One region of the Sanguibacter sp. TS_SC_8 genome, then DNA from elsewhere that is predicted to be linked to it. Evidence: riboswitches for the same ligand, from Rfam matches in the RefSeq annotation. Region 1 holds a riboswitch; each other region holds the start of a gene.
What was found. A riboswitch is a leader RNA that binds a small molecule or an ion and turns the genes downstream of it on or off. The one in region 1 is predicted to bind thiamine pyrophosphate.
Positions count from the first base shown of each region.

Region 2: linked by a shared signal. The riboswitch ahead of thiD (bifunctional hydroxymethylpyrimidine kinase/phosphomethylpyrimidine kinase) and the one ahead of ACWA15_RS01440 (thiamine ABC transporter substrate-binding protein) in region 1 are both predicted to bind thiamine pyrophosphate.
Region 3: linked by a shared signal. The riboswitch ahead of thiC (phosphomethylpyrimidine synthase ThiC) and the one ahead of ACWA15_RS01440 (thiamine ABC transporter substrate-binding protein) in region 1 are both predicted to bind thiamine pyrophosphate.

Region 1 covers NZ_CM143955.1:328,599-333,110, forward strand. The annotation lists gene ACWA15_RS01430 (YbaB/EbfC family nucleoid-associated protein) at 1-331, opposite strand, end outside; gene ACWA15_RS01435 (DUF4235 domain-containing protein) at 501-764, opposite strand; TPP riboswitch at 860-964, shown strand; gene ACWA15_RS01440 (thiamine ABC transporter substrate-binding protein) at 1,016-2,101, shown strand; gene ACWA15_RS01445 (ABC transporter permease) at 2,399-4,018, shown strand; gene ACWA15_RS01450 (ABC transporter ATP-binding protein) at 4,018-4,512, shown strand, end outside.
Region 2 covers NZ_CM143955.1:1,738,409-1,742,920, forward strand. The annotation lists gene pheT (phenylalanine--tRNA ligase subunit beta) at 1-2,062, shown strand, start outside; TPP riboswitch at 2,139-2,244, shown strand; gene thiD (bifunctional hydroxymethylpyrimidine kinase/phosphomethylpyrimidine kinase) at 2,234-3,178, shown strand; gene ACWA15_RS07885 (hypothetical protein) at 3,151-3,405, opposite strand; gene ACWA15_RS07890 (quinone oxidoreductase family protein) at 3,426-4,445, opposite strand; gene ACWA15_RS07895 (alpha/beta hydrolase) at 4,442-4,512, opposite strand, start outside.
Region 3 covers NZ_CM143955.1:3,866,753-3,871,264, reverse strand. The annotation lists gene clpB (ATP-dependent chaperone ClpB) at 1-1,965, shown strand, start outside; TPP riboswitch at 2,007-2,119, shown strand; gene thiC (phosphomethylpyrimidine synthase ThiC) at 2,109-3,782, shown strand; gene ACWA15_RS17420 (septum formation family protein) at 3,772-4,512, opposite strand, start outside.

The DNA.
Region 1 (4,512 bases):
GCTCGGTCTGGTCCGCCAACGGGCGCGGGTCGATGCTCAGCCCCTCGGTCGCCTCGGCGGCCTGGACCCGCAGGTGTGCGCCCGCGTCAGCGATGCTCGCGAGCACGGCAGCGCGGAGCCCCGAGGCGTCCAACCGCATCGCCGCAGCGCTGAGCGTCACGTCCTGGACCAGCCCGCGGTGGTCCACGAGCGCGGTGACCTCGCCCCCGCGAGAATGCCCCGACCCGCGCAGCTCGGCGATCTCCACGGCCGCGCGGCGCGCCCGTGCGGCGTGCCGGTGGGCGGTCGCCAGAGCGTCCTGGACCTGGTCCGCGAGATCTTCCTCGGTCACGCCCCCACCCTCCGCCTGCATGAATTCCGCACCAGAGAGTACCCAATGTCGGCCGGGAAAAAGATGGGGAGAAGTCCCCCGCGAGGTGGGACGTGGTGCGCAGCGGAGAGCGCCCCCACCAGACCCGCGCTGCGGCGGTCCGGTGGGGGCGCTCTGGTGGCGCGGGCGGTCAGGCCTTGCGGTCAGCCATCCGGTTCGCGACCCGCGCGGTCCCGCGCGCGGCGAGGACCCGGGTGAGGGCCGCCGTCGCGCCGGTGACTGCGGCGAAGGTGACGATGCTGACCATCGTGGCGTCGTCGTCGTCCACGGATGCCGGGTTGTGTCCGGTGGCCTTGGTCCACAGGGCTGTGACGGCCCTCTGAGCCAGCCACCCGGCGCCGACCGACACGACGAGCGCTGCGAACTTGACGGACATCGACTGGTCCTGTGCCACGGTTCCTCCGAAGGTTTGATCACTGTCTTCCCTGATCACCTAACGCTAGTCGGCACAGCGCGGCCCCGCACACCACCCAGCGGAGGTAAACTCGTCGAGAACGACAGGGGAGCGCGATTCAGCGCTGAGAGTGCGGACTACCGCAGACCCTCGAACCTGATCCGGTTAGCACCGGTGTAGGGAGTCGGGAATCTCGCCACGCCCAGCGTGGTACCCCTTCTGTGGCGAACAGTCCAGGAGGACGCAGCACGATGAACACCATCCATGCACGACGCCGTTTCACCCGTCTCACCGCCACCGCCCTCGCGGGCGGGCTGGCTCTCACCCTCGGCGCCTGCGCCGAAGACCCCGACGCGGCCAAAGCGGACGGGTCGGACGGGGCGCCCACGACGCTCGACGTCGTCGTCCACGACTCCTTCTCCATCAGCGACGAGGCCAAGGCGGCCTTCGAGCAGGAGAGCGGGCTCACCCTCAACCTCATCACGACCGGGGACGGCGGGGCGCTCGCCAACAAGCTCGTGCTCACGACCGACGCACCGCTCGGAGACGTCGCCTTCGGGATCGACAACTCCTTCGCCTCCCGCGCCGTCGACGCAGGTGTCTTCACGCCCTACACCTCCCCGGCGCTGCCCGACTCCGCGAGCGACCTCCTCGTCGACGAAGGGTCACTCACCCCGATCGACTACGGCGACGTCTGCCTGAACATCGACACCGCATGGTTCGCCGACAACGGCGTGACCGTGCCCGCGACCCTGGCAGACCTCACGACGCCGGCCTACAAGGACCTCACGGTCGTGACCAACCCGGCCACCTCGAGCCCGGGGCTGTCCTTCCTCTTCGCCACCATCGGGGAGTTCGGCGAAGACGGGTACCTCGATTACTGGACCCAGCTCACCGACAACGGCCTCAAGGTCGTCGAAGGCTGGGAGGACGCGTACTACACCGACTTCACCGGTGGCGGAGGGGAGGGCGCCCGACCGATCGTGCTGTCCTACGCCTCCTCCCCGGCGTTCACGGTGAGCGAGGACGGGGCCTCCACCACGACGGCGGCGCTGCTGGGGACGTGCTTCCGGCAGGTGGAGTACGCGGGGGTGCTGGCCAACGGGTCGAACCCGGACGGTGCGCAGGAGTTCATCGACTTCCTGCTGGGGGAGACGTTCCAGGCTGAGGTGCCGGGGGCGATGTACATGTACCCGGTGAACCCGGATGTGGCGGTGCCGGCTGAGTGGGCTTCGTTCGCGCCGGTGCCTGAGGCGCCTATTGCGGTGGATGCTGCCTTGATCTCTGAGAACCGGGACTCGTGGATCAAGGACTGGACTGCTTCGGTGATTGGGTAGCTTGTGGGTTTGCCTGTGGTTGGGGTCGGGCGGGAGGAGGCGGGGCGCCCGTCCTGCCCGGGCGCTCCTTCGTCGCGCCTTGACGCCCACCACACCGGGACGGGCGCCCCGCCTCCTCCCTTCGTAGAAGGCTCACCTCGGGGGAGTGGGGAGTGGGCTGGGGTGGGCTCGCCTGCGGCATCGCTTACGGGGGGCTCGGCTTCGCCGTCGCGTACGGGCTCGGCTTCGCCATCGCGTACCTGGGGGCGGGTCGTTGCCTGGGCGGTTGCCGTTGCGGTGCCGGTCGCCTTCCTCGCGATGTTCTTCGTGTGGCCGGTGTCTTCGCTGGTGGGGCGCGGGTTCTGGGTGGACGGGACGCTCGATCTGAGCGGGTTTGCTGAGGTGTTCTCGGAGCGGCGGACGTGGCGGATCGTGGGGTTGACGGTGGGGCAGGGGGTGCTGGGGACGGTGCTGTCTGTGGGGTTGGGGGTGCCGGGGGCCTATGTGCTGTACCGGTGCTCGTTCCGGGGGCAGGGGGTGGTTCGGGCGCTGGTGACGGTGCCGTTCGTGCTGCCGACCGTGGTCGTGGGGGTGGCGTTTCGGGCGCTGCTGAGCGAGTCGGGGCCGCTGGGGTGGCTCGGGTGGGACGGGACGTTCGCGGCGATCATCGCGGCGCTCGTCTTCTTCAACTACTCCGTCGTGGTGCGCACGGTCGGGGGGCTGTGGGAGCACCTGGACCCGCGGGCCGAGCAGGCCGCCCGGGCGCTCGGTGCCTCACCGGCCCGGGCGTTCCGGACGGTGACCCTGCCGGCGCTCGCCCCGGCGATCGCCTCCGCCGCGGCCGTGGTGTTCCTCTTCTGTGCGACGGCCTTCGGGGTGGTCCTCGTCCTGGGCGGGCAGCGGTACGGGACGATCGAGACCGAGATCTGGATGCAGACCGTGCAGTTCCTCGACCTGCGCACCGCCGCGGTGCTCTCCGTCGCCCAGCTCGTCATCGTCTCGATCGCACTGTGGGTGGCCTCCCGGGCGCGCTCGCGCCGCGAGCACGCGCTCAACCTCTCCGCGACCACCCGGTCCACCCACCCGCTGCGGCTGCGCGGACCCCGTGGTCGCCTCGGCGCCGACGCGCTGCCGACCGCGGTGACCGTCGTCGTGGTGGGGGTGCTGCTCGTCTGGCCGCTGGCCAACCTCGTCGCGAAGTCGCTGCGCACGCCGTCGGGCTGGGGGCTGGGGAACTACGCGGCGCTCGGGACCACCGGAGGCCGGAACGCGCTCACCGTGACCGTGTGGGAAGCGGCGGCCACGTCGCTGCGGACCGCGGCCGGGGCGACCGCGATCGCGCTCGTCGTCGGCGGCCTCGTCGCGCTCGTGGTGAGCCGGCGCCCGCGCGCACCGCGCGCCCGCCGCGCGATCTCGGCCATGGACTCCGTCTTCATGCTGCCGCTCGGGGTGTCCGCGGTGACCGTCGGGTTCGGCTTCCTCATCACCTTGGACAAGCCGCTCGGGCTGGACATCGACCTGCGCACCTCCGGGCTGCTCGTGCCGATCGCGCAGGCGGTTGTCGCGACGCCGCTCGTGGTCCGCACGGTGCTGCCGGTGCTGCGCGCCATCGACCCGCGCCAGCGCGAGGCCGCCGCCACCCTCGGCGCGCCGCCCAGGAAGGTGCTCGCCACGGTCGACTGGCCGATCGCCGCCCGCTCCCTCGGCCTGGCCATCGGCTTCGCCTTCGCCGTCTCCCTCGGGGAGTTCGGCGCGACGTCCTTCCTCGCCCGCCCCGAGACCGCGACCCTGCCGATCGTCATCTTCCGCCTCATCGGCCGTCCGGGCGCCGAGAACTACGGCATGGCGCTCGCGGCCTCGGTCGTCCTCGCCCTCATCACCGCGACCGTCATGCTCCTCGCGGAGCGGCTGCGCGGAGAACGAACAGGAGAGTTCTGATGGTTGCCATCGATCACGTCGCCGCAGTTCCCGGCGCAGGCTCCTCGCTGCCCGACGCCGGTGCCCGCCCCGCGCAGGACGCGGCGGCTGGGCAGGACCGCGGGCAAGAACGTGTCGCCGGGCTGCGGATCGACGACGTCGTGGTGACCTACCCGGCCACGCAGACCCGCCGCCGCGAGTCGGCCGGGGCCGTGACAGCGGTCGACCACGTCACCCTCACCATCGCGCCCGGGGAGGTCGTGGCGCTGCTCGGGCCGTCCGGGTGCGGCAAGTCGAGTCTGCTGCGCGCCGTCGCCGGCCTCGAGCCGGTGGCCGGCGGGCGGGTGCTGTGGGACGGCGCCGACGTCGGGCACGTGCCGGTGCACCTGCGCGGCTTCGGCCTGATGTTCCAGGACGGTCAGCTCTTCGCCCACCGCAACGTCGCCGGCAACGTCGAGTACGGGCTGCGTATGCACGGCGTGCCCAAGGCAGCCCGGCGCGCCCGCGTGGCCGAG
Region 2 (4,512 bases), 1.4 Mb from region 1:
GGGCGAGGAGGTCCTGGAGATCAACGTGACGCCCGACCGGGGCTACTGCTTCTCCATGCGCGGCGTCGCGCGGGAGTTCTCTCACTCCACCGGCGCGGTCTTCACCGACCTCGGCCTGGCACGCGGGCCCCTGCCCGCGCCGTCGCCGGACGGCTTCGGTGTGGTCGTCGACGACTCCGCGCCGATCCACGCCCGCGTCGGCTGCGACCGTTTCGTCACCCGCATCGTCCGCGGGGTCGACGCCGCGGCGCCCTCGCCGGCGTGGATGCAGCGACGCCTGACCCAGGCCGGGATGCGACCGATCTCCCTCGCCGTCGACGTGACGAACTACGTCATGCTCGACCTCGGCCAGCCGCTGCACGCCTACGACCTGGCCACCCTCGTGGCCCCGATCGTCGTGCGCCGCGCCCAGGACGGGGAGCGCCTGACCACCCTCGACGGCGCGGACCGTGCGCTGAGCACCGAGGACCTGCTCATCACCGACAGCGCCGGAGGCACCGGGGCGCGGGTGCTCGGCCTGGCCGGTGTCATGGGCGGGGCCGAGACCGAGGTCACCACCTCCACGACCGACCTGCTCATCGAGGCCGCGCACTTCGACCAGGTGACGATCGCCCGCACCGCCCGCCGGCACAAGCTGCCCAGCGAGGCGGCCAAGCGCTTCGAGCGCGGCGTCGACCCGATGCTGCCCGCCGTCGCCGCTCAGCGCGTCGTCGATCTGCTCGTCGAGCACGGCGGCGGGACCGCGGACCCGGCCGTCAGCGACCTGTCCGACCTCCCCGAGCGGGCGCCGATCACCTTTGAGCTCTCCGAGCCCGAGCGTCTGGTCGGGGTGGCCTACACCGCCGACCAGGTGGTCGACGTGCTCCGTCAGATCGGCTGCGAGGTGACCTCCCTCGAGGGGGCCGGGCTGCAGGCGAGGGTCGCCGTCCTGGTACCCACGTGGCGCCCGGACCTCACCGGCTCGGCCGAGCTCGTCGAGGAGGTCGCCCGCCTCGTCGGCTACGACACCATCCCCTCGATCCTGCCGGTCGCCCCGGCCGGGAGCGGCCTCACCGCCGGACAGCGGGGCCGCCGGTCGGTGGCCCGGGCGCTGGCCGAGGCGGGTTTCGTGGAGACCCTGAGCTACCCGTTCATCGGCTCCGGACAGCTCGACGACCTGGGGCTCGGCGCCGACGACGCACGACGCGTGGCGCTGCGGGTCCTCAACCCCATGTCCGCCGAGAAGAACCTCATGCGCACGAACCTGCTCGTCACCCTGCTCGACACCGCGCGGCGCAACGTCGCCCGCGGGACCGGTGACCTCGCGCTCTTCGAGCTGGGCCTGGTGACCCGCCCGGTCCTCGGCGCCCCGGCGGCCCCGGCACTGGCCGGGGCGCGTCGCCCCAGCGCCGACGAGCTCACCCGCCTGCACGACGCCGTGCCCGCCCAGCCCCGTCAGGTGGCGGGGCTGCTGGCCGGTCAGCGTGACTTGCCGGGCTGGTGGGGCCCGGGCCGCGCGGCGGACTGGACGGACGCGATCGCGGCCGTCCGGCTGGTCGCCGACCGTCTCGGCGTGGACGTCGTGGTCGGCCCGGACACCGACCGTGCGCCGTGGCACCCCGGCCGCTGCGCGCAGGTCACCCTGGCCGACGGCACGTTCGTCGGTCACGCCGGTGAGCTGCACCCGAAGGTGATCGAGCGGACCGGGCTGCCCGCCCGTGCGGTCGCCTTCGAGATCGACCTCGACGTGCTGCTCGCGGCGGCACCGACCGAACCGCTGCAGGGATCCCCGGTCTCGACGTTCCCGCTCGCCAAGGAGGACCTGGCGCTCGTCGTGGACGCGGCGGTGCCTGCCCAGGACGTCTTCGACGCGGTCCGCGCGGGCGCCGGTGACCTCCTCGAAGAGCTGCGGCTCTTCGACGTCTTCGCCGGAGAGCAGGTGGGCGAGGGGAAGAAGTCCCTGGCCTTCTCCCTGCGGCTGCGCGCGGGCGACCGCACCCTCACCGCGGAGGACACCGCGGCCGTCCGCACGGCCGCGGTCGCGCAGGCTCACGCGCGGTGCGGCGCCGAGCTGCGCGGCTGACGGCTTCACGGCTGACGACTGGCTGACGGCTGGCTGACGGCCCGGTTCCCCTCGAGGGAACCGGGCCGTTAGTGTCTGACCTGACACGGGGTGCCGCCCGCCCGAGAGGAGGAGCGGCTGAGACCAGACCCGTCGAACCTGATCTAGCTCGTACTAGCGAAGGGATGTCCAGTGCTGACCCCTGCCATCGACGCCATCGACGCCGACGCCATCGACCGATCCGACCCGGCTGCACCCGACACCGGCCCACCACCGGGACGCCCGCCCGCCCCCGCGCCGTCCCGGGTCCGGGTGCTCAGCATCGCCGGCACCGACCCGACCGGCGGCGCCGGGATCCACGCGGACCTCAAGTCGTTCGCCGCGCACGGCGCCTACGGGATGGCGGTGGTGACCGCGCTCGTGGCGCAGAACACCCGCGGGGTGCGTGCCGTCCACGTCCCGCCGCCGGACTTCCTGCGCGAGCAACTGCACGCGGTGAGCGATGACGTGACCGTGGACTCGGTGAAGATCGGCATGCTCGCCGACGCGGGCTGCGCCCGGGTGGTCGAGGGCTGGCTCCGGGCGGTGCGGCCCCCGGTCGTCGTCCTTGACCCGGTCATGGTGTCCACGAGCGGGCACCGCCTGCTCGATCCCGACGCCGAGCAGGGGATCCACCGGCTGCTCGCCCTGGCCGACCTCGTCACCCCCAACCTCCCCGAGCTCGCTGCGCTGCTCGGTGAACCCACGGCCCGGACCTGGGAGGACGCACTTGCCCAGGGTGGCCGGCTGTGGCAGCGGTGCGGGGCCAGGGTGCTCGTCAAGGGCGGGCACCTGAGCACCGACGGGCCGGGCGGCGCCCGCCAGGGTTCACCCGACGCGCTGGTCGACGGTGACGGCGCGGTCGTCCTGCCCGGCAGGCGGGTGGCGAGCACGAGCACCCACGGGACGGGGTGCTCGTTGTCGGCGGCCCTGGCGGCGGTCCAGCCGCGCCTGGGCGACTGGGCGGCGAGCGCCCGGACGGCGAAGGCGTGGCTCACGGCCGCCATCGAGGCTGCCGCGGCCCTGCAGGTGGGGCGCGGCGCGGGGCCGGTCGACCACCTGGTGGGCGCTCAGGGCTGGTCGTACTCGCAGTCGTAGCCGGGTGGCAGCCAGCGCAGCGTCGTCGTCACGTCGGCCATCGTCGAGCCGGCGGGGGCGTTGGTGTAGCAGTCGGCCTTGGACTGGTCCAGGCCGACCTTGGCGAACCACGCGACCCCGGTGACGGTGCTGAGGAGGATGACCACGGTCGTGGCCACCCGGACCCCGCGGGACGGTGCCGGGCCGCGGTCCTCGTAGCCGCCGTCGGCCCAGGAGTTGTTGATCATGGACACGAGGGTAGCGGTGCTCAGGGCAGCAGGAGGACTTTGCCGGTCGTGCGGCGCCCTTCCAGCGCCGTGTGCGCGGCCGCGGCCTCGGCCAGCGGGAAGGTCGCCCCGACCCGCACGCTCAGCCGCCCCGCGCGCACGTGGGCGAACAGCTCGTCCGACCGGGAGACCAGCTCCGCCCGGGTGGACACGAAGTCGCCGAGGGTCGGGCGGGTGAGGTAGAGCGAGCCGCCGGCATTGAGCCGCTGGATGTCGAAGGGGGCCACCTGCCCAGAGGACCCGCCGAAGAGCACGAGCATGCCCCTCCGGCGCAGGCTGGCGAGCGAGGCGTCGAAGGTGTCCTTCCCGACCGAGTCGTAGACGACGTGCACCCCGCCGCCGGTCAGCTCGCGCACGAGCGCGGGCAGCTCGGAGGGCAGGTCGGTCAGGTCGGCGTAGTTGATGACGTGGTGGGCGCCGGCGCCCCGGGAGAGCTCGGCCTTGGCCGCGGTGGAGACGGTGGTGACCACGGTCGCGCCGCGGGCGACGGCGAGCTGGGTGAGCAGCAGCCCGACGCCGCCCGCCCCGGCGTGGACGAGCACCTGGTCGCCGTCGCGGATCGGGTAGGTCGACGTCGCGAGGTAGTGGGCGGTGAGCCCTTGCAGCGGCAGGGCTGCTGCGACCTGGAGGTCGATCCCCGGGGGGACCGGCAGCGCGCGCTGTGCCGCGACGAGGACGTACCCGGCGTAGGAGGCCGGTGAGTCCGCCCATGCGACCCGGTCACCGACCGTGAAGCCGCCGGTCCCAGCCTCGACGCCGACGCCGACGCCGGGGCCGGTGGCCACGACCACTCCGGCGCCCTCGGTGCCCAGCACGGCGGGGTAGGTCATCCGGTAGACCCCGGACCGGCGGTAGGTGTCGATGAAGTTCACGCCCGCGGCGGCGACCTCGACGAGCAGCTCCCCGGCGCCGGGGGAGGGGACCGGGACCTCACGGTGGTCGAGGACCTCCGGGCCCCCGGCCCGGGTGGCGACGACGGCGTGGGTGATCTGGTCGCTCATGCGGTCTCCCCTCCGATCCCCTGCTCACCGAGCCAGCGCAGGCATGCCCGGGTCCACTCGGCCGGTG
Region 3 (4,512 bases), 570 kb from region 1:
ATCGTCGCCGGCGACGTCCCCGACTCCCTCAAGGGCAAGCGCCTCATCTCCCTCGACCTGGCGGCCATGGTCGCCGGCGCGAAGTACCGCGGGGAGTTCGAGGAACGCCTCAAGGCGGTCCTGGAGGAGATCAAGGGGTCCGACGGCGAGATCGTCACGTTCATCGACGAACTGCACACGGTCGTCGGCGCCGGCGCGGGCGGCGAGGGCGCGATGGACGCGGGCAACATGCTCAAGCCCATGCTCGCCCGCGGCGAGCTGCGCCTGGTCGGCGCGACCACGCTCGACGAGTACCGCCAGCACATCGAGAAGGACCCCGCGCTCGAGCGCCGGTTCCAGCAGGTATTTGTGGGCGAACCGTCCGTGGAAGACACGGTCGCGATCCTGCGCGGGCTGAAGTCCCGCTACGAGGCGCACCACCGGGTGACCATCTCCGACGCCGCGCTCGTCGCGGCCGCCTCCCTCTCCGACCGCTACATCACCGGCCGCAAGCTCCCCGACAAGGCGATCGACCTCGTCGACGAGGCGGCCTCACGGCTGCGGATGGAGATGGACTCCTCCCCGGTCGAGATCGACGTGCTCCAGCGCGCCGTGACGCGCCTGGAGATGGAGGAGCTCGCGCTGGAGAAGTCCGACGACGAGGCCTCCCGCGCGCGCCTGGGCGCGCTGAGGGCCAACCTCGCCGACCGCAAGGAGGAGCTCGTCGCGCTCAACGCCCGCTGGGCCGCCGAGAAGGGCGGCTTCAACCGGGTGGGAGAGCTGCGCGAGAAGCTCGCCGACCTCGACACCCGCGCCGCACGCGCCGAGCGGGACGCGGACCTGGAGACGGCGTCGCGCATCCGGTACGGGGAGATCCCGGCCCTGGAGCGCGAGCTGGCCGACGCCGAGCGTGCCGAGATCTCCGAGAGCACCGAGAGCTCCGCCGACCGTCCCGCCCCGCTGGTGGGCGACAAGGTCGACGCCGACGAGATCGCCGAGGTCGTCTCCGCCTGGACCGGGATCCCGGCCGGGCGGATGCTCCAGGGCGAGAGCGAGAAGCTGCTGTCCATGGAGAAGGTCATCGGCGAGCGGCTGATCGGGCAGAAGGCCGCCGTGGCGACCGTGGCCGACGCCGTCCGCCGGGCGCGGGCCGGGGTCTCCGACCCCAACCGGCCCACCGGCTCCTTCCTCTTCCTGGGCCCCACCGGCGTCGGCAAGACCGAGCTGGCCAAGGCGCTCGCGGACTTCCTGTTCGACGACGAGCGCGCCATGGTGCGCATCGACATGTCCGAGTACTCCGAGAAGCACTCGGTGGCCCGCCTCGTCGGGGCGCCCCCGGGCTACGTCGGCTACGAGGAGGGCGGCCAGCTCACCGAGGCGGTGCGACGTCGCCCCTACTCCGTCGTGCTCTTCGACGAGGTGGAGAAGGCCCACCCGGAGGTCTTCGACATCCTGCTCCAGGTGCTCGACGACGGCCGCCTCACCGACGGCCAGGGCCGCACGGTCGACTTCCGCAACGTCATCCTCGTGCTGACCTCCAACCTTGGCTCCCAGTACCTCGTCGACCCGCTGCTCGACGCGGGCGCCAAGCGCGCCTCGGTCATGCAGGCGGTGCGGGAGGCGTTCAAGCCGGAGTTCCTCAACCGGCTCGACGACGTGGTCCTCTTCGACCCCCTCGACCTGGACGAGCTCGGCTACATCGTCGACATCCAGGTGACCGAGCTCGGGCGCCGGCTGACCGACCGCCGGCTCGAGCTCGAGGTCACCGACGCAGCCCGGGAGTGGCTGGCGATCGAGGGCTTCGACCCGGCGTACGGGGCGCGCCCGCTGCGCCGCCTGGTCCAGCGCGAGATCGGGGACCGGCTCGCCCGCAAGATCCTCGCGGGAGAGATCGCCGACGGCGACCACGTCGTGGTCGACCGCCCGGTGGACGGAGCCGACGGCGTAGACGCAGGTCAAGGTCTTGTGCTGGAGGTCCGTGGCTGACTCTTCGACGTGTGGTGGTGTGAGGTACTGTGCCTGCACAACCACATACCCACGGGAGTTCGCAGCAGCGAACTGAGAGGGCGGCTCACGCGCCGCCGACCGTTTGAACCTGTTCGGATCATGCCGACGTAGGGAGACGCTCGATGAGCAGCAGTGCTGTGCGCAGATCAGTGACGACCGGACCCATCACCGGGTCCACGAAGATCTACACCCCGGTCGCCGGGGCTCCCGGGCTCCGGGTCCCCGGCCGCCGGGTGCACCTCACCAACGGCGAGCACCTCGACCTCTACGACACCTCCGGGCCCTACACCGACTCCGCTCCCGGTGCGCTGCCCATCGACGTGGCCGCCGGTCTGGCGCCGGTGCGCAGCAGCTGGCGACGCCCGGACCCGGTCCAGGGCGCCGCCACCCAGCTGGCCTGGGCGCGGGCCGGCGTGGTCACCGACGAGATGCGCTTCGTCGCAGCCCGCGAAGGGGTCCCGGTGGAGCTCGTGCTCGACGAGGTGGCCCGCGGACGGGCGGTGATCCCCGCCAACCGCAACCACCCCGAGTCCGAGCCGATGATCATCGGCAAGGCCTTCGGGGTGAAGATCAACGCCAACATCGGCAACTCCGCGGTGACCTCCTCGATCGAGGAGGAGGTGGAGAAGATGGTCTGGGCGGCCCGCTGGGGAGCTGACACCTTGATGGACCTGTCCACCGGGAAGGACATCCACGAGACCCGGGAGTGGATCCTGCGGAACTCCCCGATCCCGGTCGGGACCGTCCCGATCTACCAGGCGCTCGAGAAGGTCAAGGGGGACCCGACCCTCCTCACCTGGGAGGTGTACCGGGACACCGTGATCGAGCAGTGCGAGCAGGGCGTCGACTACATGACGGTGCACGCCGGGGTGCTGCTGCGGTACATCCCGCTGACTGCGGCCCGGGTGACCGGGATCGTCTCGCGCGGCGGGGCGATCATGGCTGCCTGGTGCCTGGCCCGCCACGAGGAGTCGTTCCTCTACACCCACTTCGCCGAGCTGTGCGAGATCCTGCGACGCTATGACGTGACCTTCTCCCTCGGGGACGGGCTGCGCCCGGGGTCCATCGCCGACGCCAACGACGCCGCCCAGTTCGCCGAGCTGGCGACGCTGGGGGAGCTCACCAAGGTCGCCAAGTCCTACGGCGTGCAGGTGATGATCGAAGGTCCCGGGCACGTGCCCATGCACAAGATCGTCGAGAACGTCCGCCTCGAGGAAGAGCTGTGCGAGGAGGCGCCGTTCTACACCCTGGGCCCGCTGGCCACCGACATCGCACCCGCCTACGACCACATCACCTCGGCGATCGGGGCGGCGATCATCGCCCAGGCCGGCACCGCGATGCTCTGCTACGTCACTCCCAAGGAGCACCTGGGGCTGCCGGACCGCGACGACGTCAAGACCGGCGTCATCACCTACAAGATCGCCGCCCACAGCGCGGACCTGGCCAAGGGGCACCACCGGGCGCAGGAGCGCGACGACGCCCTGTCGAAGGCTCGCTTCGAGTTCCGGTGGAACGACCAGTTCGCGCTGTCCCTCGACCCCGACACGGCCCGGGCCTTCCACGACGAGACGCTGCCCGCCGAGCCGGCCAAGACCGCGCACTTCTGCTCGATGTGCGGGCCGAAGTTCTGCTCCATGCGGATCTCCGCCGACGTGCGCGAGTACGCGGCGGCGCAGGGGCTGACGACCGTCGAGGCGATCGAGGCCGGCATGGCGGAGAAGTCGAAGGAGTTCGCGGACCGCGGGAGCAAGGTGTACCTGCCGCTTGCTCCCGGGCCCGGTCACATCAGCGGATGAGGCTGTCCGTGAGCTCCTCGTCGGGGCTCGAGGCGATGCACAGGCCCTTGCGGTCGCCTTCGCTCCAGGAGTCCTCGCTCGGGGTCCATACGAGGAACTCGAGAGTCTCCGGCACCGTGTCGGAGGTGATCGACTTCCCGGGGCAGATCCCGGTGGTCTCCTCGATGGTCTTGGCGGTTCCGGGGTACCTCTCGCCGGAGAACGTCTTCGCTGCGACCACCTGGGCGTCGTGAGCGTCGTCGCACGGCACGACGGTCACGTCGGTCACCGCGTCGTCGGTGGGCAGGGACAGCAGGCAGTTGCCCACGGTGAGCTCACGCGCGTGCGCGGTGGTCTGGGCGTCGACGTCCTTGGGCAGCGACTCCACGTCTGAAGACGACAGCAGGAAGAAGACTCCGACGGCGGCTCCGAGGAGCACGAGTGCGCCGATCACGGAGACGATGATGATCACGGTCTTGTTCCCCGAGCCGCCCGCGGGAGGCTGCGCGCCCCACTGGCCCTGCGGGGGGTACTGGCCCGGCTGGGCGTACTGGCCCGGCTGGCCCTGGGGGGCGTACTGACCCGGCTGGGCTTGCTGGGGGTACTGACCGGGCTGGCCCTGGGGGGCGTACTGACCGGGCTGGGCCTGCTGGGGGTACTGACCGGGCTGGCCCTGCTGGGGGTACTGACCAGGCTGGCCCCACTGCTGGCCGGGCTGACCCTGCTGACCAGGCTGGCCCCACTGCTGACC